Regions from separate parts of the Mesorhizobium sp. WSM4847 genome, predicted to be linked through region 1. Evidence: riboswitches for the same ligand, from Rfam matches in the RefSeq annotation. Region 1 holds a riboswitch; each other region holds the start of a gene.
What was found. Region 1 has a riboswitch for cobalamin ahead of AC0L28_RS34150 (ABC transporter ATP-binding protein). Riboswitches for the same ligand answer to the same signal wherever they lie in the genome.
Positions count from the first base shown of each region.

Region 2: linked by a shared signal. The riboswitch ahead of AC0L28_RS14080 (CbtB domain-containing protein) and the one ahead of AC0L28_RS34150 (ABC transporter ATP-binding protein) in region 1 are both predicted to bind cobalamin.
Region 3: linked by a shared signal. The riboswitch ahead of metE (5-methyltetrahydropteroyltriglutamate--homocysteine S-methyltransferase) and the one ahead of AC0L28_RS34150 (ABC transporter ATP-binding protein) in region 1 are both predicted to bind cobalamin.
Region 4: linked by a shared signal. The riboswitch ahead of AC0L28_RS14255 (DUF1636 family protein) and the one ahead of AC0L28_RS34150 (ABC transporter ATP-binding protein) in region 1 are both predicted to bind cobalamin.

Region 1 covers NZ_JBVVPY010000057.1:217-5,695, forward strand. The annotation lists gene AC0L28_RS34140 (bifunctional helix-turn-helix transcriptional regulator/GNAT family N-acetyltransferase) at 250-1,185, shown strand; gene AC0L28_RS34145 (AraC family transcriptional regulator) at 1,285-2,115, opposite strand; cobalamin riboswitch at 2,381-2,586, shown strand; gene AC0L28_RS34150 (ABC transporter ATP-binding protein) at 2,674-3,486, shown strand; gene AC0L28_RS34155 (ABC transporter substrate-binding protein) at 3,483-4,430, shown strand; gene AC0L28_RS34160 (FecCD family ABC transporter permease) at 4,460-5,461, shown strand.
Region 2 covers NZ_JBVVPY010000008.1:166,766-175,220, reverse strand. The annotation lists gene AC0L28_RS14105 (glycosyltransferase family 4 protein) at 1-778, opposite strand, end outside; gene mgtE (magnesium transporter) at 1,176-2,588, shown strand; gene AC0L28_RS14095 (MerR family transcriptional regulator) at 2,724-3,110, shown strand; gene AC0L28_RS14090 (methyltransferase family protein) at 3,211-3,717, opposite strand; gene AC0L28_RS14085 (heparan-alpha-glucosaminide N-acetyltransferase) at 3,714-4,706, opposite strand; cobalamin riboswitch at 5,093-5,302, shown strand; gene AC0L28_RS14080 (CbtB domain-containing protein) at 5,340-5,519, shown strand; gene AC0L28_RS14075 (CbtA family protein) at 5,535-6,299, shown strand; gene cobU (bifunctional adenosylcobinamide kinase/adenosylcobinamide-phosphate guanylyltransferase) at 6,322-6,819, shown strand; gene cobO (cob(I)yrinic acid a,c-diamide adenosyltransferase) at 6,821-7,435, shown strand; gene cbiB (adenosylcobinamide-phosphate synthase CbiB) at 7,747-8,455, opposite strand, start outside.
Region 3 covers NZ_JBVVPY010000012.1:73,939-82,393, reverse strand. The annotation lists gene metK (methionine adenosyltransferase) at 1-1,006, shown strand, start outside; gene AC0L28_RS18610 (adenosine kinase) at 1,115-2,107, shown strand; cobalamin riboswitch at 2,497-2,697, shown strand; gene metE (5-methyltetrahydropteroyltriglutamate--homocysteine S-methyltransferase) at 2,813-5,158, shown strand; gene tdh (L-threonine 3-dehydrogenase) at 5,826-6,878, shown strand; gene AC0L28_RS18595 (cytochrome-c peroxidase) at 7,099-8,136, opposite strand.
Region 4 covers NZ_JBVVPY010000008.1:203,382-211,836, reverse strand. The annotation lists gene cobG (precorrin-3B synthase) at 1-65, opposite strand, end outside; gene cobN (cobaltochelatase subunit CobN) at 62-3,637, opposite strand; gene cobW (cobalamin biosynthesis protein CobW) at 3,656-4,693, opposite strand; gene AC0L28_RS14255 (DUF1636 family protein) at 4,690-5,124, opposite strand; cobalamin riboswitch at 5,163-5,367, opposite strand; gene AC0L28_RS14250 (winged helix-turn-helix domain-containing protein) at 5,639-6,838, opposite strand; gene AC0L28_RS14245 (NADH-quinone oxidoreductase subunit A) at 7,174-7,539, shown strand; gene AC0L28_RS14240 (NuoB/complex I 20 kDa subunit family protein) at 7,530-8,111, shown strand; gene AC0L28_RS14235 (NADH-quinone oxidoreductase subunit C) at 8,117-8,455, shown strand, end outside.

The sequences.
Region 1 (5,479 bases):
TTTTATTCCTCGGTGAGAATGGTGAGAATAGTTCCTCCGTCCGGCGGCGCCGGACAAACCTATAAGCCCGGCGGCGCCGGACCTACGCTTAGCACTCACCAATGGCGAGTGCTAACGTGGCGGTGAGATAAGCCGGTGGCTGGCGAGAGTCAAGGCGTTGAGTGAGCTGATCGACAGCCGCAGCCTGCTTCGAACTGATACTTGACTAAGTCAACTAAGTGGTTGATCTTGTGCTGGCAGGAGGATGCCATGACGATTCATCATCAACCCGGCAGGGAGCGGATCGATGCGGTGCGGGGCTTCAACCGCTTCTACACCCGCCAGATCGGGCTGCTCGATGAAGGGCTGCTGAAAAGCGCCTTCTCGCTGACCGAGGCTCGGGTGCTCTATGAACTGGCGCATCGCGATGGCCTGACCGCCACCGATCTTGCGCGCGATCTCGGGCTCGACCCCGGCTATCTCAGCCGGTTGCTGAAAAAATTCGAGGAGCGTGGTCTGGTCGAGCGCGTGGCGACGCAAGCCGATGCTAGGCGCTCGTCGATTGCGCTGACGCCGGCGGGAAGAGCGGCGTTCGCGCCGCTGAACCAGGGTTCGCACGATCAGGTCGCGGCCCTGCTCGACCGGCTTTCCGCACCGGAACAGGACAGGCTGGTCAAGGCGATGCAGACGGTGCAGCGCCTGCTGGGCGAGAGTGCAGAGCCCAGGGTCCCTTACATGCTGCGGTCTTTGCAGGTCGGCGACATCGGCTGGATCATCCATCGCCAGGGCCTGCTCTACGCGCAGGAATATGGCTGGGACGAAACTTATGAGGCGCTGGTCGCCGAAATCCTCGGCGCCTTCGTCAAATCCTACGATCCGAAATGGGAACGCAGCTGGATCGCCGAGCGGGAAGGGGAAGCCGTCGGCTCGGTCTTTCTCGTGCGCCAGTCGGACGCGGTGGCGAAGCTGCGCCTGCTCTATGTCGAACCCTCGGCGCGCGGTCTCGGCATCGGCAGGCGGCTGGTCGAGGAATGCATCGGCTTTGCCCGTGCCAAGGGCTACAAGAAATTGACGCTGTGGACCAACGACGTGCTCACCTCAGCGCGTCGCATCTACGAGGCGTCCGGGTTCAAGCTGGCCAATCAGGAACGCCACCACGCCTTCGGCAAGGATCTGGTCGGCCAGAACTGGAATTTGGACTTGTAGCGTCTTTCCCCTCTCCCCTTGTGGGACAAGGGGAGAAGGCAAGATAAGGCGGATCGCCTCGACACTAGTCTCCAACACAAGTTGAAAACTGGCCGTTCCTCACCCGACCGGTATCCAGATTTCCAGCCCGCCATTGCCGCTGCGCGGATCGAATTCGGGGCCGTAGCGCTCGAATTCGGGCGCGTCGGCAATCTTGTGCCCGGAGGCCGGCAGCCATTTGTTCCAGATCGTGTTGACCGTGCGGCGGATGGTCGAGATGTGGTCACGATGGGCGAACACGGCGTATTTCTGCGCCGGCACGCGTACGCGCGAAAACCCCTTCGGCAGGTCCGAAAAATCGGACACCTCGACGCCGGCGATATAGTCGAAATTGCCTGCATCGTCGCCGTTGACGCAGACGCCATAGGCGATGTCGCCGACCTCGCCTGGAATGTTGCCGACATAGGGGCCGAACCGCTGCCACTGCATCGGAATGCCGGCGCTGGTTTCGCAGCTGTAGCGCTCGCCGAGACCGGCGATGAGGAACGGCCGGCTGGTTTCGAAACGCGGCGGCTCGAGATTGGCGAGGAAGGACTGGTCCATCAGGATCGGCTCCACGAGATCGAGGTTTTTGAGCGAGCCTTGCGCGCGCACCAGTTCCGGCGTGGTGCCGAACTGGTCGCGGAAGGCACGGGTGAAAGCCTCATGCGAGGCATAGCCGGCGTCGAGCGCGACCGAGAGGATGTCCGGTGCGCCGGCGGCGAGCCTGCGCGCCGCCTCGGTCAGCCGGCGAGAACGCAGGTAGCCCATCACCGAACGTCCGGTCGCCGCACCGAAAGCCCGCGTCACGTGAAAGCGCGACACGCCGCTGCTGTTGGCGACATCGTCGAGCGAGATGGCCTCCGGCAGATGGCTTTCGACGAACCACAGCGCTTTCTCGGTCGGGTTCATATGGCTCCTTGCTGTGGGACTGCGCATTGGCCAGGTCATGGTATCGCTTCCTGGTGGAGGCAGTTTGATCGAAATTGCGCACCGCGCAATGCGACGGTGGTCGGCAAGTCCAAGGCGTTGGGCGAAGGGCTTGACGGGAGCAGGCGTTGTCTTTTAAGTAGTAACGTTATTACATTACGAGATTCGGTATGCTCGTTCTGACAAGACCATTGCTCGCGGGGCACTCCGAACCCCGGAAACTTATTGCGCTGGGATTGGCGGAAAACTAGGGGGGCTGACTGATGGTCCCCAAGCCGAAAGGCGAGGGGTGAAAAGGGAACACGGTGAGATCTTCGGATCGAGGCCGTGGCTGCCCCCCGCAACTGTAAGCGGCGAGCAAAATCCGAAAATGCCACTGGCCGGCAAGGCTGGGAAGGCAGGATGGCGCAAGGACCCGCGAGCCAGGAGACCTGCCATCGCACGAGTTGACCGGACGGGGTGTGCCGGGAGGAGACGTGGACATCGGTCTTGTCGGCCGGTCCAGCTTCCTTCCGTCGCCATTGAGAAAGTGACGGTAAGTTGGACGCCTGCCAGCCTCTTCTTGAAGCGCGTGAACTGAGCGCCACGGCGAATGGCCAGCGCCTGGTCAGTGCGGTCAGCCTTTCGGTCGCGGCGGGAGACCGCCTCGCCATCATCGGTCCCAACGGCGCCGGCAAGACGACGCTGCTGCGCATGCTATGCGGCACGCTGCGTCCGAGCGCGGGAGATGTGAGATTTTCCGGACGCCGGCTGGAGACGTTTCCGGCCGCCGAGCGGGCGCTGCACATGGCGGTCGTCGGCCAGACCGATCAGCCCGATCCGCGGCTTGCCGTGATCGACTACGTCGGACTTGGGCGGGTCCCGCATGCCTGCTGGCGACGCAGGAGCGAGCAACGCGACGTCGTCGTCGAAGCGCTTCGCAGAACCGGCCTGCTGCCGCTGCTCGGCCGCACGATCGGCTCGCTGTCGGGTGGTGAGCGGCAACGCGCCCAGCTGGCGCGCGCCATCGCCCAGGAGCCGAAAATCCTGTTCCTCGATGAACCGACCAATCATCTCGATCCGCGCGCCCGCAGCGAACTTCTCGAACTCGTATCGCAGCTTGGCATGACCGTCGTGGCGGTGCTGCATGATCTGTCGCTGGTCACGCCATTTGCCACCAGGGTCGCGGTGATGAACGAGGCCCGCCTGCAGGCACTCGCCCGTCCGCGCGAGGCGCTGACCAAGCAGTTGATTCGCGAGATTTTCGGCGTCGAGGTGCTTCGGCTGCGCCATCCGACCGAAGACCGCGAACTCACGGTGTTCGAAGTCCCGAACCGTGCCTCTTCTGATCCAACCAAGGAGCAACATCCGTGAAACGCCTCGCACTGTCTTTTGCCTCTATGCTGCTTGCCCAGACCGCCTTCGCTTTCCCGGTAACAGTCGACAGCTGCGGCACGCCGCTGACGTTCGACGCCGCGCCGAAGCGCGCCGTCATCCAGGATATGAACATGGCCGAGATGGCCTTCGCTCTGGGGCTGCAACCGTCGATCGTCGGCCTGACCGGCATCACCGGATGGTACAAGGTCGGTCCGGAATTCAAGGCCGAGCAGGGCGCGATCCCGGAACTTGCGCCGAAATATCCGACGCTCGAAAACCTGGTCGCGGTCGAGCCCGATTTCTTCTTCGCCGGCTGGTATTACGGCATGAAGCCGGGCGGCGACGTAACGCCAGATACGCTGGCGCCGCACGGCGTCAAGACGCTGGTGCTGACGGAAAGCTGCGTCCATCTCGACAACAACCGCCCCGCCGCCTCGATGGACCTGCTCTACGGCGACATCGAAAAGCTGGGCAGGATTTTCGGCAAGCAAGCCAAGGCGGAAAAACTCGTTTCAGGCTGGAAAGCGCAACTCGCCGATATCACGGCAAAGGTCGGCGACCGCGAGCGGACGCGGGTGTTTCTCTACGACTCCGGCGAAGACAAACCCTTCACATCAGGCAAGTTCGCGATCCCCAGCGCCATGATCGCCGCTGCCGGCGGCGACAACATCATGGCCGACATGCAGACGAGCTGGGGCAACACGGACTGGGAAACGGTCGCTTCCCGCAATCCGCAGTTCCTGATCCTGCTCGACTACCAGGACGGCGGCGGTTACAGGAAACTGCTCGACTTCCTCAAAGTCCATCCGGCAATGAAGGAGACCGATGCGGTCAGGAACGAGCGCTTCGTCGCGCTGCGCTATGCCGAGCTGACGCCCGGACCTGCTAACATCGAGGCGATCGGCAAGATCGCCAGCGCGATACACCCGGAAGCCTTCTGAGCTTGCGCCACAGGGCATTCGAAATGGCCATGGCAGCAGGAGCGGCAGCAATCGCCGCGCTTGCTCTGCTGTCGATCGCCTATGGATCGACGGTCATAGCGTTGAGCGACGTGATTGCTGCGCTCGGACATGCGGCCGGGCTGGACGGAGACCTCGTGCCCGGCTCGCTCGGCAATATCCCGGTTGCCAAGATTGTCGTCGATCTCAGGCTGCCGCGCACCATCATGGCGATCTGTGTCGGCGCCGGGCTGGGCGTCATCGGCGCGCTGCTGCAGACGGTAACCCGAAACGACATCGCCGATCTGTTCCTGTTCGGCCTGTCCTCCGGTGCCGCGGCCGGCGCTGTTTCCGTCATCACCATTTTTGGCGACCGTTTCGGCATCTGGACGTTGCCGGTTGCCGCCTTCACCGGCGGCATATTGGCCGCCGGCATCGTGCTTTTGCTGGTTTCGCGGGTGAGGGGGCAAGGCCCCGAACGGCTGATACTGGCCGGGCTTGCCGTCTCGTTCATGTTCGCCGCCCTGACCAACTATCTCGTCTTCGCCGGAGACCAGCGCGCCGCTCACTCGGTATTGTTCTGGACGATGGGCGGGCTCGGCCTGGCGCGATGGGACAATGTCGGGCTGGCTGCTCTTGGCGCGGGCACCATTCTTGCCTATGGCCTGTGGAACCATCGCAAGCTCGACGCCTTCCTGGCCGGCGAGAATGCTGCCGAAAGCCTCGGCGTGCCGGTTGTGCGGATGCGCAGGACGGCGTTTCTCGTCGCTGCCTTCTCGACGGCGATCCTGGTCTCGGTCGCAGGTGTCATCGGTTTCGTCGGGCTGATGATCCCGCATCTGTCCCGGCCCTTGGCCGGCCCGTTGCATCTGCGCCTGATTGCAAGCTGCGCCCTCTTCGGAGCGGTGCTGCTGCTGGCAAGCGACCTTCTGGCGCGCACGCTGCTGCCGCCGCAGGAACTGCCGATCGGCATCATCACCAGTTCGGTCGGCGCTTTCTTCGTGGTCACCATGCTCATTCGGAACCGTTCATGATGGGCTGCCATGCACACT
Region 2 (8,455 bases), on a different contig from region 1:
CATCGATCAGCAGGTCGTAGCCCTTGTTGGTGGCGAGCCGGCCGAGCGCTAGGACCGTTCGCCCTTCGAAGCCGAGCCGATGGCGGATCAACCGACGAGACGCCTCGCTGACGGGGAAGAACCGGTTGTCGTCGTAACCGGGCGGGATCATGTGCACGCGGTCGCGCTCGAGGCTGTAGTCCTCGACCAGCATGTCGACCTGCGGCGGCGTTGTTGCGATCACCATGGCGCAGCTTCGATAGATGATCGTCTCGTGCTTTATGCGCTCGCTGAAATTGAACTCGGCCTCGAACGTATCGGCCTTGTCAGGGTAGTCGGTCTTCATCTGGCGCTGCTTCCATATGCCAAGCGAATGCGGCGTATGGATGTGCGGGATATTGAGCGCTTCGGACAGCCGCTGCCCCGCCACGCCGGCATCCCAGTAGTGACTGTTGATGAAGTCGTAGGAGAGATTTTCCCGGCGAATCAGGCGCAGCGCGTTTTCACACCACTCGAGAAGGTGGCGGTGGAGATATTCCTTCGGAATAAAATTGGGTCCGCCACAGGCGACACGCAGGACGCGAACCCCGTCGGCCACTTCATCGACAGGAGGCTGGTCTTCAAATCGTCGCGTCCAGATATCGACGGCATAACCCAACTGGGCCAGCTTTTTGGCAAGTTCCAGGACATAGACCACCTGTCCGCCGGTATCGGCCGCGCCCAGTGGCGGGTTGGCTGCTACGTAGCCGTGGGTTGAAATGAGAGCAATTCGAGGTATCGCCGCATCCGAGTCCGGCATCTGTATCCTTCTCTACGATTGATCTGCGCACGCCGCAGCATGCACAAGTTGGGTTATATAAGGTTTCCAGCCGCCATCCGCAAATGTCGAAAGCGCCAGGCGGCCGCCAGGCTGGTGGCACGTCGGTGAGAATATTGACTCCGCCCGCAATGGTAGCCCCCAGAGACGCCGATAGGGAACATACCGAGGAGCCTCGGCGCGACGCTTATGGGAGAGCCGAAGACGTTGTGCGATTGGTGGATGATTGCGCCGGCTGACATCGACTTCGAAATCTGACAGACGCTGTAGCAATTTGACGCTGCTCATGATCCTTTCTGGAAATCGATTCCGATTTTCATAGTCATGCGCTAGACCTGACACGCAGCTTTTCCGGAATTCTGAATGGCGGGAGGCGCTTGTGGAAGGCCAGGACGAACAGACGACCGGCGCCAGGACCGCTGAGGACAGCGCCGACATCTATGGCGAGGACGGCGCCATTCTATCGTCGTTCCTTGCCCAGATCGGTGCCGCGATCGCCGATCGCGACACGCTGACGCTAAAGCGTGAAGTCGACGACCTGCACCAATCGGAACTCGGCGACCTGATCGAGGCGCTTCATCCAGAACAGCGCCGCGCGCTGGTCGAATTGTTGGGCGCCGACTTCGATTTTTCCGCGCTGACCGAGGTCGACGAGGCTATCCGCCGCGACATCGTCGACAGCCTGCCCAACGCCAAGATTGCCCAGGGGGTCCAGGACCTCGATTCCGACGACGCGGTCTACATTCTCGAGGATCTCGAAAAGGAAGACCAGGACGAGATCCTGTCGCAACTGCCGTTCACCGAGCGGATCAGGCTGCGCCGCTCGCTCGACTATCCCGAAGAGACTGCCGGTCGCCGCATGCAGACCGAGTTCGTCGCGGTGCCGCCATTCTGGACGATCGGCCAGACCATCGACTACATGCGCGAGGACAACAACCTTCCCGACCGCTTCAGCCAGATTTTCGTCATCGATCCGAGCTTTAAGCTGCTCGGCGCCATCGACCTCGACCAGATCCTGCGCACCAAGCGCTCGATCAAGGTCGAAGAGGTCATGCATGAGACCAGGCACGCCATTCCGGCGACGATGGACCAGGAGGAGGCGGCGCGCGAATTCGAACAATACGACCTTCTCTCCGCTGCCGTCGTCGACGAGAACGAGCGGCTGGTCGGCGTGCTGACCATCGACGACGTGGTCGACGTCATCCAGCAGGAAGCCGAGGAGGATCTGCTGCGCATGGGCGGTGTCGGCGACGAAGAATTGTCGGACAGCATCCTTTCGACCTCGCGCTCGCGCGTTCCGTGGCTGCTCGTCAACCTTTTGACGGCGTTCCTGGCGGCCTCGGTGATCGGCCTGTTCGACCGCACGATCGAGCACATCGTGGCGCTGGCCGTGCTGATGCCGATCGTGGCGGGCATGGGCGGCAATGCCGGCTCGCAGACCATGACGGTCACGGTGCGGGCGCTGGCGACCAGGGACCTCGACATCTACAATGCCGGCCGCATCATTCGCCGCGAGATGGGGGTGGGCTTCATCAACGGCATCATCTTCGCCATCCTGATCGGCATCGTCGCCGCCGCCTGGTTCCGCGATCCCAACCTGGGCGGCATCATCGCCGCGGCGATGATCATCAACATGTTCGTGGCCGCACTTGCCGGCATCCTGATCCCGCTGCTGCTCGACCGGTTCAAGATCGACCCGGCCGTGGCTTCGGCGGTTTTCGTCACGACGGTCACCGACGTCGTCGGCTTCTTTGCCTTTCTCGGCCTCGCCACATGGTGGTTCGGCGTGTGAGCGACGCCCGCTCAATTGACTTTTACGTAAATGCCATGCGAGATTTGGACCAGCCTCTGGCCGATTCTGACACGCGTGCGGATAGCGAGGCCGCATGGTTGGAACTCGCAGCGCGGCCGGGCATTTGGAGTGATGATGCGGGAATATTATTCGATAACCGAACTGACCCGCGAATTCGATGTTTCGACGCGGACGCTGCGCTTCTACGAGGACGAGGGGCTGGTGCAGCCGGTGCGGCGCGGCCGCACGCGGCTGTTTCGCCCGTCGGACCGGCATCTCATCCGCCAGATCATGCGCGGCAAGAGGCTCGGCTTTTCGATCAACGAGATCCGCGAAATCATCCAGATGTACAAGGAGCCGCCCGGCGAGGTCGGTCAGCTCAATCTGATGATCAAGCGCATCGAGGAAAAGCGCGAGGATCTGCGCCAGAAGCGCCGCGATCTCGAAGAGACCCTGGCCGAACTCGACCAGGCCGAAGAGTCCTGCGTCGAGCGGCTGGTGGAGCTTGGCGTCAACACCTGATCGGCCTTTTTGATAATTCTACTCTGGCGGCCAGCCAGCGTGGCTTTCTGCGCTTCTGATGCTCACCTACTCAAGTGTACGCTCCGCTCCGGTTGCCGCCTCAAATCCAGCGGCGCACCCTTTTTGCGTAATCCCGGTATTTCTTGCCGAATTTCGTTGCTAGAACTTTTTCCTCGCCCTCGATCGCCATTTTCTGCGTTGCGAAGGCGGCGATGATCGCCAGCGGCAGGAACCATACGTTCCCCGAGATAAGGGCAACGCCGATCATCAGCAGCGTGTTGGCCAGATAGATCGGATTGCGGCTGACGGCGAAGGGGCCCGATGTAACCAGATGGTCCGGCACGGCGTTCGGGTGGAGCGTCGTCTTTGCCCGGATCATGATGCGGATCGCCGTGAACCAGAGTGCGACGACGCCGAACAATGCCACCCAGCCGGCCGCGAACAGGATGTCGCCCAAAAGGCCGCCGATCCATGGCAGCGGATAAAGCAAGCCAAGCGCGATGCTGACGGCGATGGCCGCGACATAGATCAGCGGCGGCCACGGTATAAACCCCGGTTTTTGCTGTCCCGGTTTCTGTTGGCCCGGTTTCTGCTGATGGTCGGTCATTGTGCTCCTCCCTCCATCAAAGTGCCGTCGGCCTTGGCAGTGCAGGCGCCGGCGAGCTCGTCGAGATGCGCCTTCCATTCCGCAGCCTGGTCGTTGCGGTAGAGCCGATCAAGCGTGGCCTCGCCCTCGAGCGTATCGAGCATGCAGACACAATAGCTGCTGCAGAACTCCGTGTCGCGCGATTGCTCGCACGATGCCTGGCATTCTTTCAGGAAGGTGACCTGCCTGGTTTCGACGGCTGCCGGCATGACTTGCGAAATCAGCCAGACCGAGCCGATCAGCACCGGCTGGTGGATCAGATAGAAGGCGAGGCTGTGCCGGCCGATAAAGACCAGCGGATTAGTCCAGCGGCCGGGCGTTAGGCCCGCCAGCCGCGTCAGCATGCCGGAGGCGAAGGCAAGCTTTGCCGCTGCGATGCCGGCAAGCACAGCGCCGAACCATGGAAACAGCGGGACATAATCGTTGGAGCGCGGGTTGGTTGCCGACAGGCCGACCCACCACAGGGCCGGATGATCGAAGATCTCGGACCTGAGGTAGAGCGGCGCGGTGATGACGAAAGCTGCGACAACCAGCGTCAGCAGCGCCGGCAGCCGCAGAAACGCCAGGCCGAGCAGGCTGGCGAGCGCGATCTCGTGCAGGATGCCGAAGAAGATGAAACTGTCGGGTGTGGCAAGCCTGGTGGCGGCCGATATGGCGAGCGCCGCCCCGCCGACCATGGCGAAGCGTTTCCAGAAGCCGTTCCAGCGGATTTGCTTGCCATGGGCGAGGAACAGGCTGACGCCGACCAGGAACAGGAAGGTCGAAGCGATGCAGCGCGCGTAGAATTTCCACCAGCCAAAGGCGGTCAGGCCGGGATCGGTGTAGCCGAAGAATTCGAGATCCCAGGTGAAATGGTAGCTCGCCATGGCAAGCAAAGCGATGCCGCGGGCTACGTCGATGGCGATGATGCGCCTGGATCGGTCCTGAACGGCCGGCGTAGGAATGGTCATGGTCTCGCAATTCTGATTCAGTGCTGCAAGACGACTATCATGGTTGCCCCGGACAAAAGAAGACAGGGCCCATTGATGCCCAGGGCTTAGGCTAAAGCGCCGTATGCCGCTCGCAGCCAGTGGTCGAGGCCGGCGCCGCCCCTCATTGCCCTGCCGGGCATTTCTCCCCGTAAACGGGGCGAAAGAAGCTGGCCGCAACGCCGGCGCCCTTCTTGCAACGCTGGTGATTGGCGAAACCATCGATGACAGCGCCCCGGGGCAGCGCGGACGATCGGCTTTCAACCTGTCAAGATCGCGGCGTCGAGGAACCAAGCTGGTCTGCCGGCACGGCGCATTCGCGCTGCTAGCTGGCGGAATTTGGTTTGCCGGGCGCGGCGATTCTGCCTATAGTCGCAGCCGTCGTCGGTTCCGTTTTGGAACCAAGAGGGAATGCGGTAGGGGCAAAATTCGCCCGATGCCGTGGCTGCCCCCGCAACTGTGTGCGGTAGTCCTCTCCATATGCCACTGAAGATTTTCTTCGGGAAGAGCTTCTTCGGGAAGGTGGGGAAGGGCGCTGATCCGCGAGCCAGGAGACCTGCCGGCGACAGGAGAACTGACTTCTATGCCCTCGGGTGGAGGGCGAAAGGACAAGACATGAATACCGCTTCCGTCTCGCTCGGCGCTTCCGTCTCCTCGCAGTCGCGCTTTGTGCAGTTGGCGCTTGCTGCATTTCTCGGCGTTTTCGTCATGGGCTTTGTCGGCTTCTCGCATATCGATGCGGTCCACAATGCCGCTCACGACTATCGCCATTCGATGGGCTTTCCCTGCCACTGACGAGGGGCTGACACCATGACACTGTTTCGCAACGTCGTGTTCATCGCGGCGATCGCAGGGCTAGTGGCCGGCGTCGTTCTGGCCTGCATGCAGGCCTACGCCACCGTGCCACTCATCCTCAAGGCAGAAGTCTACGAACAGGCCGGCGGTGGTCACACGCATGACCATGGTTTGGCGCCGGCCGCAGCAGGCAGCAATGCCATGAGCAGCGCCGTGCCGGCTGAAGCAGCCACCGCGGAAGAGGAAGGCTGGGCGCCGGCCGATGGCTTCGAGCGCTTCGCTTTCAACGTCGTTGCCAACGTCGTCACCGGCATCGGCTTTGCGCTGATCCTGGTCGCCGCTTCGGAATTCGCCGGCGGCATCGGCAATTGGCGACAGGGCCTGTTCTGGGGCCTTGCCGGCTTCGCCGTGTTCACGCTGGCCCCGAACCTCGGCCTGCCGCCCGAACTGCCGGCGATGCCGGCGGCCGATTTCGCCCAGCGCCAGATCTGGTGGACGGCGACCGTGGTGGCGACGGCTGCCGGTCTCGGGCTGCTCGCCTTTCGCAAATCGCTGCCGCTGGCCCTTCTTGCCGTAGCGTTGATCGTCGCGCCGCATATTGTCGGCGCGCCGCAGCCCGACAGTTTCGAATCGCCCATCCCGGAAGGCCTGCACCACCAGTTCGTGGTGGCGGTGACGCTGACCAATCTGGTGTTCTGGCTGGTGCTCGGCGCTGTCGTCGGCTTGGTGCGCGGCCGCTTGACCGGCACCGCAACCGGCCTGCGCGATAGCCTTGCCTGATCGCGCTGCTCCAGGCAGCAAGCTGACCTTGGTCGTCGGCGGTGCACGCTCGGGAAAGAGCGCGCATGCCGAAAGCCTGGTGACGGCCTGTCCAGCGCCGTGGACCTACATCGCCACGGCGCAAGCCTATGACGACGAGATGCACGAACGCATCGCGCTGCACCGGGCGCGGCGTTGCGACGGCTGGACGACGATCGATGCGCCGCTCGATCTCGTCGGCGCGATCGGGGCGCTGCCTGACGGCCGGCCTGTCCTGATCGACTGCCTGACGCTGTGGCTGTCCAACCATATGCTGGCCGAACGCGACATTGAGGCCGAATGCCGAGGGCTGGCGGATGTGCTGTCGCGGCCGCGCGGCCCGTGGTTCGTGGTTTCCAACGAGGTCGGCCAGGGCATCGTGCCTGACAATGCGCTTGCCCGCCGGTTTCGCGATGCCGCCGGCCGGCTCAACCAGCAGGTCGCCGCCGTCGCCGGCACGGTGCTGCTGATGGTGGCGGGACTGCCGCTCAAGGTGAAGTGATATGACCGATATCGATGACAGGGACGAGCAACGCCACCGCGCCAAGATGGCCAAGCGCAAGGCGGTGCAGGACGCCGAGGTCGCGGCCAAGACGGTCGAGAAGGGACTGCTGATCGTCAACACCGGGCCCGGCAAGGGCAAGACCACTGCCGCCTTCGGGCTGGCGCTGAGGATGCTCGGCTACGGCAGGCGCGTCGGCGTCGTCCAGTTCATCAAGGGCAAATGGCATACCGGCGAGAAGGACGCCTTTGCCGCTTTCGGCGACCGGGTCGTCTGGCACACGATGGGCGAGGGTTTTACCTGGGAAACGCAGGATTTGAAGCGCGACATCGCCGCCGCCGAGGCTGCCTGGGCCAAGGTGCTCGAGCTGATGGCCGATCCATCGATTAGCCTTCTGGTGCTCGACGAGTTGAACATCGCGCTGCGCTACGACTATCTCGATCTCGACACGGTGGTGGCGGCGCTGAAGGGCCGGCGCGAAAACCTGCATATCGTCGTCACCGGCCGCAACGCCAAGCCGGCGCTGGTCGAGGCGGCCGATTTGGTCACCGAGATGGGAGTTACGAAGCATCACTTTTCCGCCGGCGTGAAAGCGCAGCAGGGCATAGAGTTCTGAAAGGTTTGCCCGCGCGAGGGGCAACGCAATGCTTCGGGCAGATGATGCATCCAACTCATGTTGAAATGGCTAATCGTCGATCTCTGCGCCGCCCCTCATTGCCCTGCCGGGCATTTCTCCCCGTATAGTGACGGGGAGAAAGGACGACTTCGCAGAGGATTTCGCCAATCTCCAGCGTTGCGTAAAGGGTGCTGAGGGTCGCGGCAAGCCCCTTCTCCCCGTCACTATACGGGGAGAAGGTGCCGGCAGGCGGATGAGGGGCGGCGCCAACCTGAAGCGATTGCCCTGAAGCAGCACATATTTGTTCGACGTCACGCAACGATGACGATCACCGACAGCAAGCCGAACAGTCCCATCAGCAGAAAGTCGGCAACCTGATAGAGTCTTAGCGCTCGTCTGATGTCCACGCTCTCGACATCGCGGCGGCCGCCTTCGCCCATGAACGCGTCGTCGACCATGACGCCGTCGTAGGAGCGCGGCCCGGCCAGGGCCAGGCCGAGCGCGCCGGCCATCGCTGCTTCAGGCCAGCCGGCATTGGGCGAGCGGTGCTTTTTCGCGTCGCGCCGCACGGTGCGCCAGGCGTTGCCGGCATCGGCGTCTTTGACGAGGAAGGCGGCCAGCACGATGAGCAGCGCGGTCAGCCGCGACGCCGGCAGGTTGATCAGATCGTCGAAGCGCGCCGCCGCCCGGCCGAAAGCCTCATGGCGCGGCGTGCGGTGGCCGATCATCGAATCGGCGGTGTTGGCGGCCTTGTAGGCGACGCCGCCGGCCAGCCCGCCGACGCCGATCCAGAAGACCGGCGCGACGACGCCGTCGGAAAAATTTTCGGCCAGGCTTTCGATCGCCGCGCGGCAGACACCGGCTCTGTCGAGCTTTTCCGGATCGCGGCCGACGATCTGCGAGACGGCAACACGACCGATGTCGAGTCCGCCATTGTCGAGTCCGTCAGCCACCGCCTCGACATGCTCGGCCAGGCTCTTCTGCGACAGCAGCGATGTCGCCAGGAGCGCGGTGAGGATC
Region 3 (8,455 bases), on a different contig from region 1:
GATCACCAGTCACGCGCATATCGACTACAGCCAAGTTGCCCGCGATATCATTTTGGACATTGGATATGACGACGATGCGATCGGCTTTGACGGCCGGCGTTGCGCCCTGATCTTGGCCTTGACCGAGCAGTCGCCTGACATCAGCCAGGGCGTCGACGAGGGACGAGGGCAGGATCTCGATCAGGGAGCCGGGGATCAGGGCCTCATGTTCGGGTACGCGTGCAACGAGACCGAAACATTGATGCCGTTGCCAATCCAACTCGCTCACGAATTGACAAAAAAACAGGCGGAGGTGCGCCAAACCGGCCGCCTTGGCTGGCTTCGCCCGGACGTTAAATCTCAAGTGTCCGTCCGTTATGAGGGTTTGCGCCCGGTAGCGCTTGATACCATAGTCCTGTCGACGCAGCACGACGAAGAGGTCTCACAAGCCACGGTCCGCGAAGGCGTCATTGAGGAGATCATAAGGCCGGTCTTGCCCCACGACTTGGATACGACCGGGATAAGGGTCCTGGTCAATCCAACAGGCCGGTTCGTGGTCGGTGGGCCGCGCGGCGATTGCGGGCTTACCGGCCGCAAGATCATCGTCGATTCCTACGGCGGTATGGGGCGTCACGGCGGCGGTGCCTTTTCGGGCAAGGACCCGTCCAAGGTTGATCGGTCGGCCGCCTATGCGGCGCGGTACGTCGCAAAAAACGTCGTTGCCAGCGGACTGGCGCACGTGTGCGAGGTTCAGCTTGCTTACGCGATCGGTGTGGCCGCGCCGGTCTCTATCCTCGTCAATACATTCGGAACCGCAAAGATTGATGAAAAAAGGATCGAGCGCGCCGTCCTTGAGCTTTTCGATCTCCGGCCGAAAGGCATCATCAAGGCGCTTGATCTCTTACGGCCGATTTACCGCAAGACCGCGACATACGGACACTTCGGCCGCGAAGAGCCGGAGTTCACCTGGGAAAAGACGGACAGAGCCGACGACCTGTTGCGTGAGGCAGGACCGGCAGCTGCGTGATGCGCCGGTATTGGATGCGTCGGCATAGGGCGACCCATTCCACACTGGCAAGAAGCACGCCCGGCCTGCATGGCAAGAAGCTGGCTCGGATTTTTGGCGGAGATATTGATGCCGGATTATGACGTGCTTTGCATCGGCAATGCCATTGTCGACATCATCGCCCAGTGCGACGAGGCATTCCTCGAGACGAACGGCATCATAAAGGGCGCGATGAACCTCATCGACACCAGGCGCGCCGAGCTGCTCTACAGCCGCATGGGCCCGGCCATCGAAGCCTCCGGGGGCAGCGCCGGCAACACGGCAGCGGGCGTCGCCAGCTTCGGCGGTCGCGCCGCCTTCTTCGGCAAGGTCTCGAACGATGCGCTGGGCGAAATTTACGCCCACGACATCCATGCGCAGGGCGTTGCCTTCGACACCAGGCCGCTCAAGGGCAACCCGCCGACGGCGCGCTCGATGATCTTCGTCACTCCCGACGGCGAGCGCTCGATGAACACCTATCTCGGCGCCTGCGTCGAGCTCGGGCCGGAGGATGTCGAGGCCGACAAGGCCTCTGGCGCCAAGGTCACCTATTTCGAAGGCTATCTGTGGGACCCGCCGCGCGCCAAGGAGGCAATCCGCCAGACGGCCAAGCTGGCGCACGCGGCAGGCCGCGAAGTGTCGATGACGCTGTCGGATTCGTTCTGCGTCGACCGCTACCGCGACGAATTCCTCGACCTGATGCGCTCGGGCACGGTCGATATCGTCTTTGCCAACAGTCACGAGATCAAGTCGCTCTACCAGACGTCGTCGTTCGACGAGGCACTGGCGCAGATCCGCAAGGATTGCAGGATCGCCGCCGTGACCCGCTCGGAAAAAGGCTCCGTCATCGTGCGCGGCGACGAGACGGTGGTCATCAAGGCGACCGCCATCAAGGAACTGGTCGACACGACAGGCGCCGGCGATCTCTATGCCGCCGGCTTCCTGCATGGTTATACGCAAGGCCGCGACCTGCAGACCTGCGGCGACCTTGGCTCACTGGCGGCCGGATTGGTGATCCAGCAGATCGGCCCCAGGCCGCGGCAGAATTTGCGCCGCGAGGCTGAGCAGGCGGGGCTGTTGTAGGGCAGCATTTCGGCCACGTATTGCCCACCTTCCGTTGTGCAGGCTGTCCAGACAAGCGCGTGTAAATCGAACGTACCAGTCCGAGAAGGATGCCGGTTTTCTCCAAATTTCAATTTTGCAGGCTTAGGAACGTTGTCGCACTTCGGGCCAGTACTGCCGCCCGATCATGAATGGCCAACACGCGCCCTTTTTGACGAAAGTCGTTTTGAGCCGGGATCGTAGACTGGCAGATTGCCCGAGCGGCCAGGCACAGCCTGCGCAGACCGGCGAGTGGCGCAAATGGCTCAGCTCTACCGCGACCTGCTACTTGGGAACACGCCGCAGGTGAACGGTTCACATAAACACATAAACATTTCTTTATACCGCATTGGCAACAAAGCGGGCTGCTGCGATTGTCCGCGTGTCGTGGTTCTCCGCTAGGCGTTGCCGTAGCGGAGCTAAGAGGGAAGCCGGTGCAATGCCGGCGCTGCCCCCGCAACTGTAAGCGGCGAGCCAAACCCATCAATGTCACTGGGGCGAACTGCCCCGGGAAGACGGGGCAGAGGCTGTGACCCGCGAGCCAGGAGACCTGCCACGGTAAACAACGTCCACGGGCGGGGTGTCTGGTGGCCGCGGCAGCTCGGCGTTTATGCCGGCCTTCTAGCGCCTTCCTTGTCCCCGCCGCGACCATCGGGGTATGGAATGAATGTCTCCCAGCAAGTTCCCATAGCAACGCTTGGCATGCCGCGTATCGGTCGCCGGCGAGAACTGAAATTCGCGCTCGAAAGCTACTGGTCCGGAAAATCTTCTGCTGCCAACCTTCTGTCGACGGCGAAGGCACTCCGTGCCGCCAGCTGGAGCGAGCAGCACGACCGCGGCGTGTCGAAAATCCCGTCGAACGATTTCTCACTTTATGACCATGTGCTCGACACCGCAGCAATGGTCGGCGCCGTGCCATCCCGTTACGGCTGGACGGGCGGCGAGGTCCCGCTCGACATCTATTTCGCGATGGCGCGCGGGACGCAAGGCGATGCCGCGGGTTGCGTTCACGCCAGTCACGGGCATGCAGTTCAGGGCCAGCGCGTAACCGCGATGGAAATGACCAAATGGTTCGACACGAACTACCACTACATCGTGCCGGAGCTGAGCGACGATCAGGCATTCGCCCTCTCGTCGACGAAACCAGTCGATCACTTTCTGGAGGCAAAAGAGCTCGGCATCCATACACGCCCGGTCATCCTTGGACCGGTCACCTTCCTCAAGCTGGCGAAGTCTCCCGACCAGTGTTTCAATCCCATAGCGCTCCTACCGCGGCTGCTGCCCGTCTACGAGCAACTCCTGCGGAGGCTGGAGCTCTCGGGGGCCGACTGGGTGCAGATTGATGAGCCGGCGCTTGTGCTCGACCTTAGCCCGAACGAACGAGCTGCCTTCGAATTCACCTACGGCCAGCTGTCGAAAGCCGCGCCCAAGTTGAAAATTATGCTGGCGACCTATTTCGGGCCGCTGGGAGACAATCTGGAGACCGCGCTTTCGCTGCGCCTGGCGGGCCTGCATCTCGACCTCGTGCGCGCTCCCGAGCAGTTGGAGACGGTTGGTCGGCTCGCACCGAAGGATCTGGTGCTCTCGCTTGGCTTGATCGACGGCCGCAACGTCTGGCGCGCGAACCTGGCTGCCATTCTCGACCGCATCAAGCCGATCGTTGCCGGCTGGCCGCTGGATCGCGTCGAGATTGCGCCTTCCTGCTCGATGCTTCATGTGCCGATGGACCTGCGGATGGAGACCGCGCTCGATGTGGATGTCAGTTCGTGGCTGGCATTCGCCGCCCAGAAGAGTGAAGAGCTGCTTGTGCTGGCCCAAGCCTTATCCGAAGGCAGGGAGGCCGTAGCAGGCGCACTGAAAGCTTCTGCCGAGGCGGCCGCGGCGCGCGCAATGTCTGGAAAGGTCCATGATCCGCTCGTCCATGGGCGGGTTATCAGCATTGACGGCGCCATGAAGCAACGAAAGAGCGCATTTGCCAAGCGCTCCAGAGTCCAGGCTGACACGCTCGGCCTGCCGCCGTTCCCGACGACGACGATCGGGTCCTTCCCGCAGACGCCCGAGGTGCGCAGGGCGCGCTCCGCTCATGCGAAGGGCCGGCTGAGCTATGTCGATTACCAGGCCTTCCTGGAGAAGGAGACCGAGGCGGCGGTCCGCTGGCAGGAGGAGATCGGGCTGGACGTGCTGGTACATGGCGAGTTCGAACGAAACGACATGGTCCAGCATTTCGGCGAGCAGCTGTCCGGCCTCGCCTTCACCCAGCATGGCTGGGTGCAAAGTTACGGCTCCCGGCTGGTGCGCCCTCCCATCATCTTCGGCGACGTATCGCGGCCCAATCCGATGACGGTTCTCTGGTGGCAATTTGCCCAGTCGCTGACGAAAAAGCCGGTGAAGGGCATGCTCACAGGCCCAGTGACAATTCTTAACTGGTCTTTTGTTCGCGACGACGTACCCCGCGCCGAGGCCTGCCGCCAGATCGCACTCGCCATCCGCGATGAAGTGGCCGACCTTGAAAGAGCTGGCGCAAGGGTGATCCAGATCGATGAGGCCGCGTTTCGCGAAGGCTTGCCCCTGCGGAAGTCCGATTGGAAACATTATCTCGGCTGGGCAGTCGAATGCTTCCGTCTCGCTTCAACGGTTGTAGAGGACGCGACCCAAATTCACACCCACATGTGCTATTCGGAGTTCAATGAGATCATCGACTCGATTGCTGAACTGGACGCGGACGTCATTTCGATCGAGACGTCGCGCTCCAAAATGGAACTGCTGGACGCCTTCACCAAGTCCAAATATCCGAATGACATCGGTCCTGGCGTCTACGACATTCACTCACCACGTGTCCCGGAGATTGGCGAGATTTTGCATCTCGCCCAACTTGCCCGCGAGCGACTGTCGGACGGCCAATTGTGGGTGAATCCGGACTGTGGCCTCAAAACAAGGAAATGGGAGGAGGTCCGCCCTGCCCTCATCAACATGGTCGCTGCAGCATGCGCATTGCGGGAGAAAGTGCAGGCGCAGGCCGCTGAGCCACTGTGACGGGCAAACATGTGACCCGCGGGCTTCGCGGATATTTAAGGCAGAAAGGACGCCATCGAAAGCCGCGCGCAAGTCGGTCGACGCGTGCGAGTCCCACCCTTGTCGTCCAGCCGAAGGCCCGCTGGACGGCTGAGCGGCGGGGCAGGATCTGGGAAGCCGCTTCCGGTCCGAAGGACGGATGATTTCGATCACGAAATGGGGGAAGGCGGCTTTGTCCATGAACTTCAGCCTCTCACACAGCCAGCGGTCAACAGACACTTCACCGAGGGGCGAACGCTTGCGGATGCCGCCTGTGCACCGGCACCATCGAGATATCGGCGGCGAGATCGACCATCGAAAGCATCGGTATCGAGGGAATGCCTCGCATGTGGCGGACATCGACAAAATAGCCATACCGCCCAGCCGCAAGCTGCGACCATTCCTCATCGCTTGAATTGAAGCTTGGCTGCGTTTGGCATGGCGATTGCTCCGCTTCTGCTGAGGTTCGCTGAAAACAGAGTTTTTCAAGCGCACGGGTCGCGGTGAAGTGTTGCGCGACACAAAGGCAGCCGCCAACATTACGATCGATCCAAAGATCTCAGGTGTGCTTCCGAGCCTACCTTTCCGTTGTTTAGGCTACCGGAGGAGCGGCGAGGAGTAGAACCAACCAAGGTGTAAGGAGCATCTGATGTCGAACATGATGAAGGCGCTGGTCAAGGCCAAGGCCGAGCCGGGCATCTGGATGGAAGAGGTGCCGGTGCCGGAAATCGGCCCGAACGACGTTCTGATCAAGATCAAGAAGACCGCGATCTGCGGTACCGACGTCCACATCTACAATTGGGACCAGTGGGCGCAGAAGACCGTGCCGGTGCCGATGGTGACCGGCCACGAATTCGTCGGCACGGTCGCCGACTTCGGCGCGGCGGTCACCGAATACAAGATCGGCCAGCGTGTTTCGGGCGAGGGCCACATCGTCTGCGGCCATTGCCGCAATTGCCGGGCGGGCAGGGGGCATCTGTGCCGCAACACGCTCGGCGTCGGCGTCAACCGGCCCGGCGCCTTCGGTGAATATCTGGCGATCCCGCAGCACAACGTCGTGCCGATCCCCGACGACGTGCCCGACGAGATCGCCGCAATCTTCGATCCGCTGGGCAATGCGGTCCACACCGCACTGTCCTTTGATCTGGTCGGCGAGGACGTGCTGGTCACCGGCGCCGGGCCGATCGGCATCATGGGTGCGCTGGTGGCGCAGTGCGTCGGCGCGCGAAAGGTGGTCATCACCGACATCAACCCGGTGCGGCTGGCGCTGGCGAAAAAACTCGGCGTCCAGCATGCGGTCGACGCGTCGAAGGAAAAGCTGCGCGATATCATGCCGGCGCTCGGCATGACCGAAGGTTTTGACGTCGGCCTCGAAATGTCGGGTGCGGCACCCGCCTTCCGCGACATGATCGACGCCATGAACAATGGCGGCAAGATCGCCATTCTGGGCATCGCGCCGACCGGCTTCGAGATCGACTGGAACAAGGTCATCTTCAAGATGCTGCATCTCAAGGGCATCTATGGCCGCGAGATGTTCGAAACCTGGTACAAGATGATCGCGCTGGTGCAGGGTCCGCTCGATGTCAGCGGCCTGATCACGCACCGCATCGGCATTGATGATTTTCAAGTAGGCTTCGACGCGATGCGCAGCGGCAGCTCGGGCAAGGTGGTGATGGACTGGCAGGGCGACTGGTCGATGTGACTTTGCGGAGGTGCTGACGGGAACGCCACCCTGGCTGCCGTCGATCTCCCCGCGAGGGGCATCGCTGGTGCAAGGCAGTGGCTCCTGCCACCAACGTGCGAACGCTCAATCGTGCCGCGACGTATCACGGCCCAATCGGACGGCTGCGCTTGTGGCCATTCGCCCAGATCGGTCAAGGAATGCTCATTGGCCCCCGACGCGATTGCCTGTTTCCCAATGCCTAGGATCGAGGTCGAGGTGTTGTGGGCGTTTCAGTTGGCAAGATGGGATATGTGATCTCCGGTCGCTTTCCGGTCAGCGAATTAAGGTAGGCAACGATCCGATCGATTTCGATTTGCGCTAGCTCTTCGCCAAGCTGGGTGGTGCCCATGATGGCGACCGCCTCGCTCAGGTCCCAGACCTTGCCCGAATGAAAGTATGGCGCGGTGATTGCTACGTTGCGCAGCGATGGCACGCGGAAAACATAGGAATCCTCTGGTACATTGGTGACGGCAAATCGTCCCTTGTCGTTCTCCGGCAGAATGTCGGCGCTAGGCTTCTCTACGAGGCCGAATGGGTAATAGCCTTCCCCACCAATATTGACACCGGAATGGCAGGACGAGCACCCTTTTTCCATAAAAAGGGCCAGGCCCTGTTTCTCTTCGGGACCGATGGCGGTGTCATCGCCATTGAGGAAGGCGTCGAAGGGGGCCGGCGTGACCAGTGTCGCCTCGTAGTCTGCGAGTGCATTGGCTACGTTTTCGAAGGTGATGGGATCGGCTTCATCCGGGAAAGCTGAATGGAACCACTCCACATATTGCGGCATCGATTTGAACGTCTCGACCACTCGATGCGATGTGTTGGCCATCTCGACACCGGCCTGTATCGGCCCTTTGGCCTGAGCTTTCAGGTCTTCGGCGCGACCGTCCCAGAACTGCGATTTGTTGAAGACGGAGTTAAACACCGTCGGCGCGTTGCGCTGCCCCTTCTGCCAACCATGGCCAATCGAAGTCTCACGATTGTCGTCGCCCCCGGTGGCCAGGTTGTGGCACGAGTTGCAGGAGAAAACGCCTGAGGACGAGAGGCGTGGATCGAAGAACAGTGCCTTGCCGAGGGCAATCTTCTCCGGCGTGCTCCGGTTGTTGGTGAGCGCCGGCGTGAATGGCAAGGGCTCGAAGGTGGCCAGTGCCGTTTCTCTGAGGTCTGGCGGAATTAACTGCGCAGCAAAAGCTGTGGCTGCCACCAGCGCCACAGCCATCGCAGTGAATAGAATTTTCATAAATGGAGTCCTTGCGATGTGCACGGAAACCATTCTCCACATGCGGCCTGCGAACGCCCTGCGCTAGATCAGCGGATCGATGGAATCGTGCCTGCCGACCAAGCCAATTGAGCGGCGGAAACAGTGACTGCGGTGTATTCATCGCCCGACGGCGGATTCCATTGGTGGGCGCGCGCGATCGCTGTTGTTCGCCTGAGGGTTTGGTCGGTTCCGTGGCCTATCGCCACATGCTGCCGCCACGCCAACCTGTTTCGCACGCGCAAGCTTTTCTGCCCCCATCGAGTGCACGGCTCATAGTTTACAAGCGTTCTGCGTCTCC
Region 4 (8,455 bases), on a different contig from region 1:
CCGTCGCCGGTCTGCATCGGCGCGGACAAAGCAGGGCAGGCGCCGCGTCGGGAGAAGGCGTTCATGCCGCCACCCCCAGCGCCTGGGCCTCGGCGATCAGTGCGGCGAGATCGTCATCGATGGAATTGCGCAGCGGATGCCAGAGACCGCGCCGCCGCGCCGACAAAAAACGCTCGGCGATGATTTTCGCGGCCGCCGGGTTTTCGCGCAGGATGAAGGCGCGCACCTCGGGATCGCCGAGATAGGCGTCGTGCACGGCCTCGATCAGCGTGCCCGGTATGGCATGGGTGGTCTCGGCGAAACCGACGAGACGGTCGACCGTCTCGGCGAATTCCGAAGCGCCGCGCGGTCCGTGCCGCATCTGGCCGGCAATGAAGCGCGGGTTGACGGCGCGGGCGCGAACCACCCGAGATACGGCTTCTCCAAGCGAGCGCGGCTTCGGCTTTTGCGGATCCGTGGTGTCGAGGACGATGACGTCGGCGTTCTTGCCAAGCGCTGCAAGCGCTGCCGAAAAACCGCCGATGAAGGCGACATCGGCGGAGCCTTCCAAAATGTCGCGGCCGGGGTCGTCTCCGGTATGGACGAGGAGGTCGGCCTCGGCGACGCGACCCTCGAACGCGCCGGGCGACGAAATCCCTTCGCCGTCAGCGTCGCCATAGGCATGCGAGGTGGCGTCGAGATAGGCGCGACCGATTTCTTCGCGCGCCGCCCAGTCGCCGCTCGACAGCAACGCCTCGATACCGGCGCCGTAGGTGCCGGGCGAGGTGCCGAAAATGCGCGGGCTGACCTTGCCATCGGCGCGGGTTTTTGCCGCAAGCGGATTTTCCAACGCATCCTCGTCGCGGGCGGCGACGGCGTTGGCGGCCGCATCGATCAGGGCGATCTGGGTCGGGAACATGTCGCGGAACAGGCCTGAAATGCGCCAGGTGACATCGACGCGCGGGCGGCCAAGGGTGGCCGGCGGCAGCACCTCGATGCCGGTGACGCGGCCGGTGGCGCAATCCCATTGCGGCCGGCAGCCCATCAGCGCCAGGCCTTGCGCGATCTCTTCGCCACCGGTGCGCAGCGAGGCCGAGCCCCAGAGGTCGATGACCAGCGAGCGCGGCCAGTCGCCATGCGCCTGCATGTAGCTGCGCAAGACCTCGTCGGACGCCGCCCTGCCGAGATCGAAGGATGTCGGCGTCGGCATGGTGCGTGGATCCGATGTGAACAGGTTGCGGCCAGTCGGTAGGACATCGCGCCGGCCACGCGCCGGCGCGCCGGCAGGACCGGCAGGGACATGGCGGCCGTCGAGGGCCGCGATCAATGCTGATTTCTCGGCCGCCGCACTTTGCTCGCGCAGCTGATCGGCCTCGCCCTCGGCTGAGCGGCCGTAGATGTGCAGCCCGTCCTTGATGGCGAAGTCCTTGAGGTCGCAGAGCCAGGCGTCGATGCGGCGCAGCGCTTCGTCGGGCGCGTCGGTTCCGGCGACGCCGGCCTCGTAGGCGAGCCCGGTCTTTTCAGCGGTTTCGACAATCAGCCTCGCCAGGCGGTCGCGGCGGCGGCGGTCGAGCCCGTCGGCCTGGGCATATTCGTCGACCAGCCGCTCAAGCTGGTGCTGGTTCTCGTCCAGCCCGGCGCCGGTCAGAGGCGGCGGCAGATGGCCGAGGGTGACGGCGGCAATGCGCCGCTTGGCCTGCGCTGCCTCTCCCGGGTTGGAGACGATGAAGGGATAGATGACGGGCAGGGGCCCGGTGACGATCTCGGGAAAACAGGTTTCGCTGAGCGCCACTGTCTTGCCGGGCAGCCATTCCAGCGTGCCATGGGCGCCGACATGGACGAGGGCATGGACATCGAGCGCCTTGCGCAGCCACAGGCCAAAGGCGATCAGCGCATGGCGCGGCGGCAGCGTCGGGTCGTGATAGTCGGCGCGACGGTCGACTGAACGCCCGCGGTCAGGGGCGAGCGCCACGGTGATGTTGCCGAAGCTGGTGGCGCGGAAGGGGAATTGTTTGCTGTTTGCCAGACTCGAAGGTTGGTGCTCCGTCGCGCCCCCCTCTGTCCTGCCGGACATGTCCGGCAGGATAGAGGGGGGTGCCTCGCACCAACCTGTCTCATCTTCAGCATTCCCCCATGCGGCCTCTACCACAGCCATTGCCTCAGCAGGCAATTCCTTCGAGAAGGTCAGATACTCCTTCAATGCCAACCCTTGATCGACCGACTCCAGCATCCCCAGCAATGCACGCGGCGTTTGCGGAATCCCTTCAACGACATAGCCCTGTTCGCTCAGGTCGTGCAGCATCGCCAGCACGCTGGACGGCACGTCGAGGCCGACGGCGTAGCCGGTGCGGCCGGGGGCGCTCGGATAGTCGGGGATCAGGATGGCGAGCTTGCGCTTTTCGCGCGGCGTGCGCTGCAGGCGCACGAACGCCTCGACACGGTTCGCCACCTGGGCGACGCGGTCCGGCTCCGGCCGGTTGGCGAAGGCGCGGAAAGCCAATGCGGGATCGACCTCGCTTTCGCCCTTGAAGGAAACGGCGCCCGCAAGGATGCGGCCGTCGAGTTCAGGCAGGACGACATGCATGGCGAGGTCGGCGGGCGCCAAGCCGCGCTGGTTGTCTTGCCAGATATCGCGGCGTGTCGTCGCGACGATGACCTGGAAGACAGGAACGCCGGCGCGGTCAAACAGGGTTTCGACGCCGGGCTCGGCACCCGAGGCGAAGGCGGTCGCGGTGATGATGGCGGCCGGCTTCAGCGTGGCAAGCGCGGTTTCGACAAAGGCGAGCGAGGCCGGGTCCTTGAGGCTGGAGACGAAGATCGGCACGGGGGCGATGCCGCGCTGCCGCAGCGCGTCAAACAATGCGTCGATCGGCGCGACGTCGGCGGCGAGCAGCATCGAGCGGTAGAAGAGAATGGGCACGACGTCCCCCTCCCCCTCGAGGGGAGGGTGGCCCGCAGGGCCGGGCGGGGTCGTTGCGGCAGTGCTCGACGTTGTTTGCTGTTGGCGCACTTCAGAGTGTTGGCGCACTTCACAGGCGACCCCACCCCCGGCCTGCGGCCGGACCCTCCCCTCGAGGGGGAGGGGGACGTCGCGCTCGACGACCCCCAGTCCCGGTTGATAGTAGCCGGCTTTTGGCACGCTGACAGGTTCAGCGACCGCCACATCTGATCCGGCGAGACTTGCCAACCTCTGCACCAGCGCCGTCATATTCTCCGGGCCGCCTTCGCGAAAATAGCCGAGCAGGCCGTCGAGCTCCTGGCGCGGCAGCGTCGAGCCTTCGATCAGACGCAAATCCTCGTCGCGGCATTCGCCGGGCAGCAGCGCCAGTTTTATGCCGTGCGCGCGGGCGGTCGAGGCGAGCTGATCGCAGCCGTAGCGCCACCAGTCGTAACCGCCGAGGATGCGAACCAGAACAACCCTGGCGTGCCGGGCGACGCTGTCGATCCACAGGTCGACGGACATCGGATGGCGCAGATCGCGCAAGGCGGCCAACCGCATCGACGGCAGGCGATCCGCGTCCGCCTGCCACGCCGCCGCCAGCCCGGCCAGATCGCTGTCGGTGAAGGACAGCGCCACGACATCCGCAGGCGTCTGCCTGAGATCGACAGGCTCGGCAAGATCGTCGAGCGAGGCGGATGTGGTGGTGAGGATGTGCATCGCGGCTCGTGCCTGAGGTCAGCCGGCGAGGATACGCTCGATCGCCGGGCGGTTCAGCCCTTTCAGGCCGATGACGACGAGGCGGGAGCGGCGATCGTCGGCGGCGGTCCAGGCGCGGTCGTAATAGTGGTTGACGCGCGGCCCGACTGCCTGCAGCAACAGCCGCATCGGCTTGCCGCCGACCTCGACGAAGCCTTTTACGCGCAGTACGTTTTCTTCTTCCGCCGCCGTGGCGACACGCAAAGCCAGCTCTTCGGGATTGGCAATCGACGGAATGTCGATGACGAACGAGTCAAAATCGTCATGCTCGTGATCGAGCTCGTCATCGTGGTGGGTCTTGCGGTTCTCGATGTCGTCCTCGACGGCAAGGCCGAGGCCGAGCAGCACGGAGGGATCGACCTTGCCCTGCGAGGCCGGCACGATCTTCACCGCGCGGGCGGCGTGCTTGCCGATGACGGCATTGGCGCGGGCCGAGCCGGCGGCGTCCATCAGGTCGCTCTTCGACAATATGATCAGGTCGGCGCAGGCGAGCTGGTCCTCGAACACCTCCTCGACCGGATCGTCGTGGTCGAGCGTCGCGTCCTGCGCGCGCTGCGCCTGCAGGGCGTCCATGTCGTTGGCAACGCGGCCTTCGGCCAGCGCCGGTCCGTCGACCACGGCAATGACGCCGTCGACCGTCACCCGGCTCTTCACCGTCGGCCACTGGAAGGCCTGGACCAGCGGCTTGGGCAGGGCCAGCCCGGAGGTTTCGATCAGGATATGGTCGACCCTGGGCGTCAGCGACAGGATCTGGTCGAGCGCCGGGACGAAATCGTCGGCGACGGTGCAGCAGATGCAGCCATTGGCCAGCTCGACGATGTTTTCCTCAGGGCAGGTGTCGATGCCGCATCCCTTAAGAATCTCGCCATCGATGCCGATGTCGCCGAACTCGTTGACGATGATGGCCAGCCGCTTGCCGCCAGCGTTTTCGAGCAGATGGCGGATCAGCGTCGTCTTGCCGGCGCCGAGGAAGCCTGTGACGACGGTGCAGGGCACGCGCGATGCGGAAGTGGTCATATCTGGTCCTTCAAAAGGTCGAGGGGAGGGATGCGGGCAACGAGGCCGCGCTTCAGGCAATCGGGGCGGCCGCGCCATGGCATGAGGCCGTCGGTCGAGGTGGCGAAGAGTTTTGCGCCGGTGATGAGATCGGCGCCGCTGGTCGCGGTCAGGTCGCCGAAGACATAGCTCCAGCAGCCGTCGCGCAGGATAGCGGCGCTGAGGCGGCGCTTGCAGTTGCCGAGGCATTCGACGCTGCGGATACGGATGTTTTCGCCAGAGGCGGCGCGGCGCGAGTCTTCGGCCAACAATTCGCCGGCGCGAGGATGGCCGTCGGAGCCGGTCTCGTCACGGCAGGAGGCGCAGACGATCACGGTGACGTCGGCCAGAGCATCATCATCGCCGGACAATACGCCCGCTGTCTCAGCCGAAAAACTGCTGTCGCGTTCCAAATCAGGCTCCTTGCCCGGAAAACCCGCCAGGCGATCGGATTCTTAAGTCCTAGACGGCAGGTCTCCTGGCTCGCGGGTCATCGCCTTCGTGCCGCCTTCCCGGGATTTTTCCCAGTGGTTATCGGCCTTGGCTCGTCGCTTACAGTTGCGGGGACAGCCGCGGATTTGAAATCGAGATTTCGCACCGCATTCCCTCTTGGCTCCTCCCTTTGCCGAGAGGAGACCGTCTGAACCGGATTTAGGCTTGTGGAGGCAGTCGTGTCAACGCATGCTTCCGACACGGCGAGGGAAACGCTTCAGAGCAATTTTCGATGTCGGCGCTGCCCCTCATTGCCCTGCCGGGCATTTCTCCCCGTATGGTGACGGGGAGAAAGAACTGGCCGCAACCGCGGCGCCCCCTCCTGCAACGCTGGCGATTGGCGAAACCATCGATGACAGCGTCCCTCTCCCCGTCTCTATACGGGGAGAGGATGCCGGCAGGCAGGTGAGGGGCGGCGCCGACATCGGCAATCCCTTACGAAACCGCGACTTCCGCCAGCGCCTGGCCCAGATCCCCTGCAGGCGTCACCTCGATGCGTTCGAGCCCGAGCCAGCCCTGCATCAGCTTCAATTCCTCAAAAAGTTCGGCGGCGGTTTGCGGCGGCGCGCCGGGTTCGGCATAGGCGGCATGGACGCGCAGCACGCCGGCCGGGCGGTCGGCCTTAAGGTCGATGCGCGCCACGATCCTTTCGCCGAGCAGGAACGGCAGCACATAATAGCCGTATTGGCGCTTTTCGGCAGGGGTGTAGATCTCGATGCGATAGCGGAAGTCGAACAGTCTTTCCGTACGCGCCCGCTCGAAGACTACCGGATCGAAGGGAGCGAGCAAGGCGCGCGCCTCGATCTTGCGCGGAAAACGGGCATTCCTGTGAAGATAGGCGGGCTTGCTCCAGCCTTCGACGGTCACCGGCAAGAGGTCGCCGGCGTCGACCAGTTCCTCAATGCGGCCTTTGATGTCGGCGGGGGAGAGGCGGAAATAGTCGCGCAGGTCGCCAGTTGTCGCGACGCCGTGGGCGCGGGCGGAAATGCGCAGCAATTCGCGGTGCGCATCCTCAGGCGAGGGCACAGGCAAGGCAAGTACTGCCGGCGGCAGCACGCGCTCCGGCAGATCATAAAGCCGCTCGAAGCCACGACGTGACGCCGTGGTTATGCGGCCGGCCCAGAACAGCCATTCGAAAGCGTGCTTGGCGTCGCTCCAGCCCCACCAGCCGCCTGAGCCTTTCTGGCCTTCCAGGGCGGAAGCGGCGATCGGGCCGCGTTCGACGACCTCGCGAAAGATGTCTTCAATGTAGGCGGTGCGCTCGCGGCCCCACTTGGCCAGCCCGTTATACATTTCCTCCCCACGTTCGGCCCGTTCCATGCGCCAGCGCATCAGCGGATAGGTTTCGACCGGCAGAAAGGAGGCTTCGTGCGCCCAATATTCGAAGACTTTGCGCTTGCGCGTCACGGCGGCGTTGTCGAGCAGAGCGAGCGGGTAGGGGCCAAGCCGCGAATAGAGCGGCATATAATGGGCACGCACCACCGCGCTGACGGAATCGATCTGCAGCAGACCGGTCCGGGCAAGCACACGGGCCAGATGGCGGCGATCGGGCGTGCCGTTAGGGCGAGGATCGGCAAACCCCTGTGCGGCAAGCGCGATGCGCCGGGCCATGGCGAGCGAGATTTTTTCCTTCATGCAGACGGCACTCTGTCGGCGTTTGACCAAAGGTGGGAGCGATGATTCCGCGCCATGCTAGCAGGGTTTTGGCGGCATCCATGTCAGGAGAGAAAAGTGGAGTGAACAGTGAAGGAAATCAAACAGGAGCGGATCGGACCAGTTTTTCCGGATATGCCGTCGAGCACCGTGTTTTGAACAAGGTTTGACTTGCTTCACCGAAAGCCCTGCGCTAACCCTCGCCGCGTTGCAGCATAGAGCCCCCTAAAACGGTTCAGTGGTTAAACTGTCACGCTTCCGCAAGTGGGTCCGGTGCTGTAATCAGAGTGGATTGGCCGCCAACGGAAAGCTGCAGCATGAACGCATTGTTGAGTTCGTACCTGCCCATCGTCCTGTTCATCGGCGTGGCGCTGGTCGTCGGCCTGGCGCTGCTTGCAGCACCCTTCCTGGTGGCCTACCGCAATCCCGATCCAGAAAAGCTTTCCGCCTATGAATGCGGCTTCAACTCGTTTGACGATGCCCGCATGAAGTTCGACATTCGCTTCTACCTGGTGTCGATCCTGTTCATCATCTTCGATCTGGAAGTGGCCTTCCTGTTTCCGTGGGCAGTGTCTTTCGGCCAGATCGGCATGCTCGGCTTCTGGTCGATGATGGTGTTTCTGGCGGTGCTGACCATCGGCTTTGCCTATGAATGGAAGAAAGGAGCGCTGGAATGGGATTGAGCGACAATTCCGGCACGCTCGTCGCGCCGAAGCCAAAAGGCATTCTCGACCCCAGCACCGGAAAGCCGGTGGGGGCGAATGATCCCTTTTTCCTCGAGATCAACGACGAGCTTGCCGACAAGGGCTTTCTCGTCACCTCGACCGAGGCGCTGATCACCTGGGCGCGCAGCGGCTCGCTGATGTTCATGACTTTCGGTCTTGCCTGCTGCGCGGTCGAGATGATCCATACCTCGATGCCGCGCTATGACTCGGAGAGGTTCGGCGTTGCGCCGCGCGCTTCGCCGCGCCAGTCCGATATCATGATCGTCGCCGGCACGCTGACCAACAAGATGGCGCCGGCGCTGCGCAAGGTCTACGACCAGATGCCGGAGCCGCGCTACGTCATCTCGATGGGCTCCTGCGCCAATGGCGGCGGCTACTACCACTATTCCTATTCGGTGGTGCGCGGCTGCGATCGCGTCGTGCCGGTCGACATCTATGTGCCCGGCTGTCCGCCGAGCGCGGAAGCGCTGCTCTACGGCATCCTTCTGTTGCAAAAGAAGATCCGCCGCACCGGCACGATCGAGCGGTGAGCGCGATGATGAGCCTGAATGAACTCTCGACCTATCTCGGCGAGAAGCTGAGCGGCCGGATCGGCGATGCGGTGCTTGCCTATGGCGAACTCACCATCTCGGTCGAGCCGCAGGATCTGATCGAGGTTGTGAGCTTCCTGCGCGACGATCCAAAATGCCAGTTCATCTCGATCATCGACGTCTGCGGCGCCGATTATCCATCGCGGGCCAAGCGCTTCGATGTCGTCTATCACCTGCTGTCGCCGAAGCAGAATATTCGCATCCGCATCAAGGTCCAGGCCGACGAGGAGACGGTGGTGCCGTCGATCACCGGTGTGTTTCCGGGCGCCGACTGGTTCGAGCGC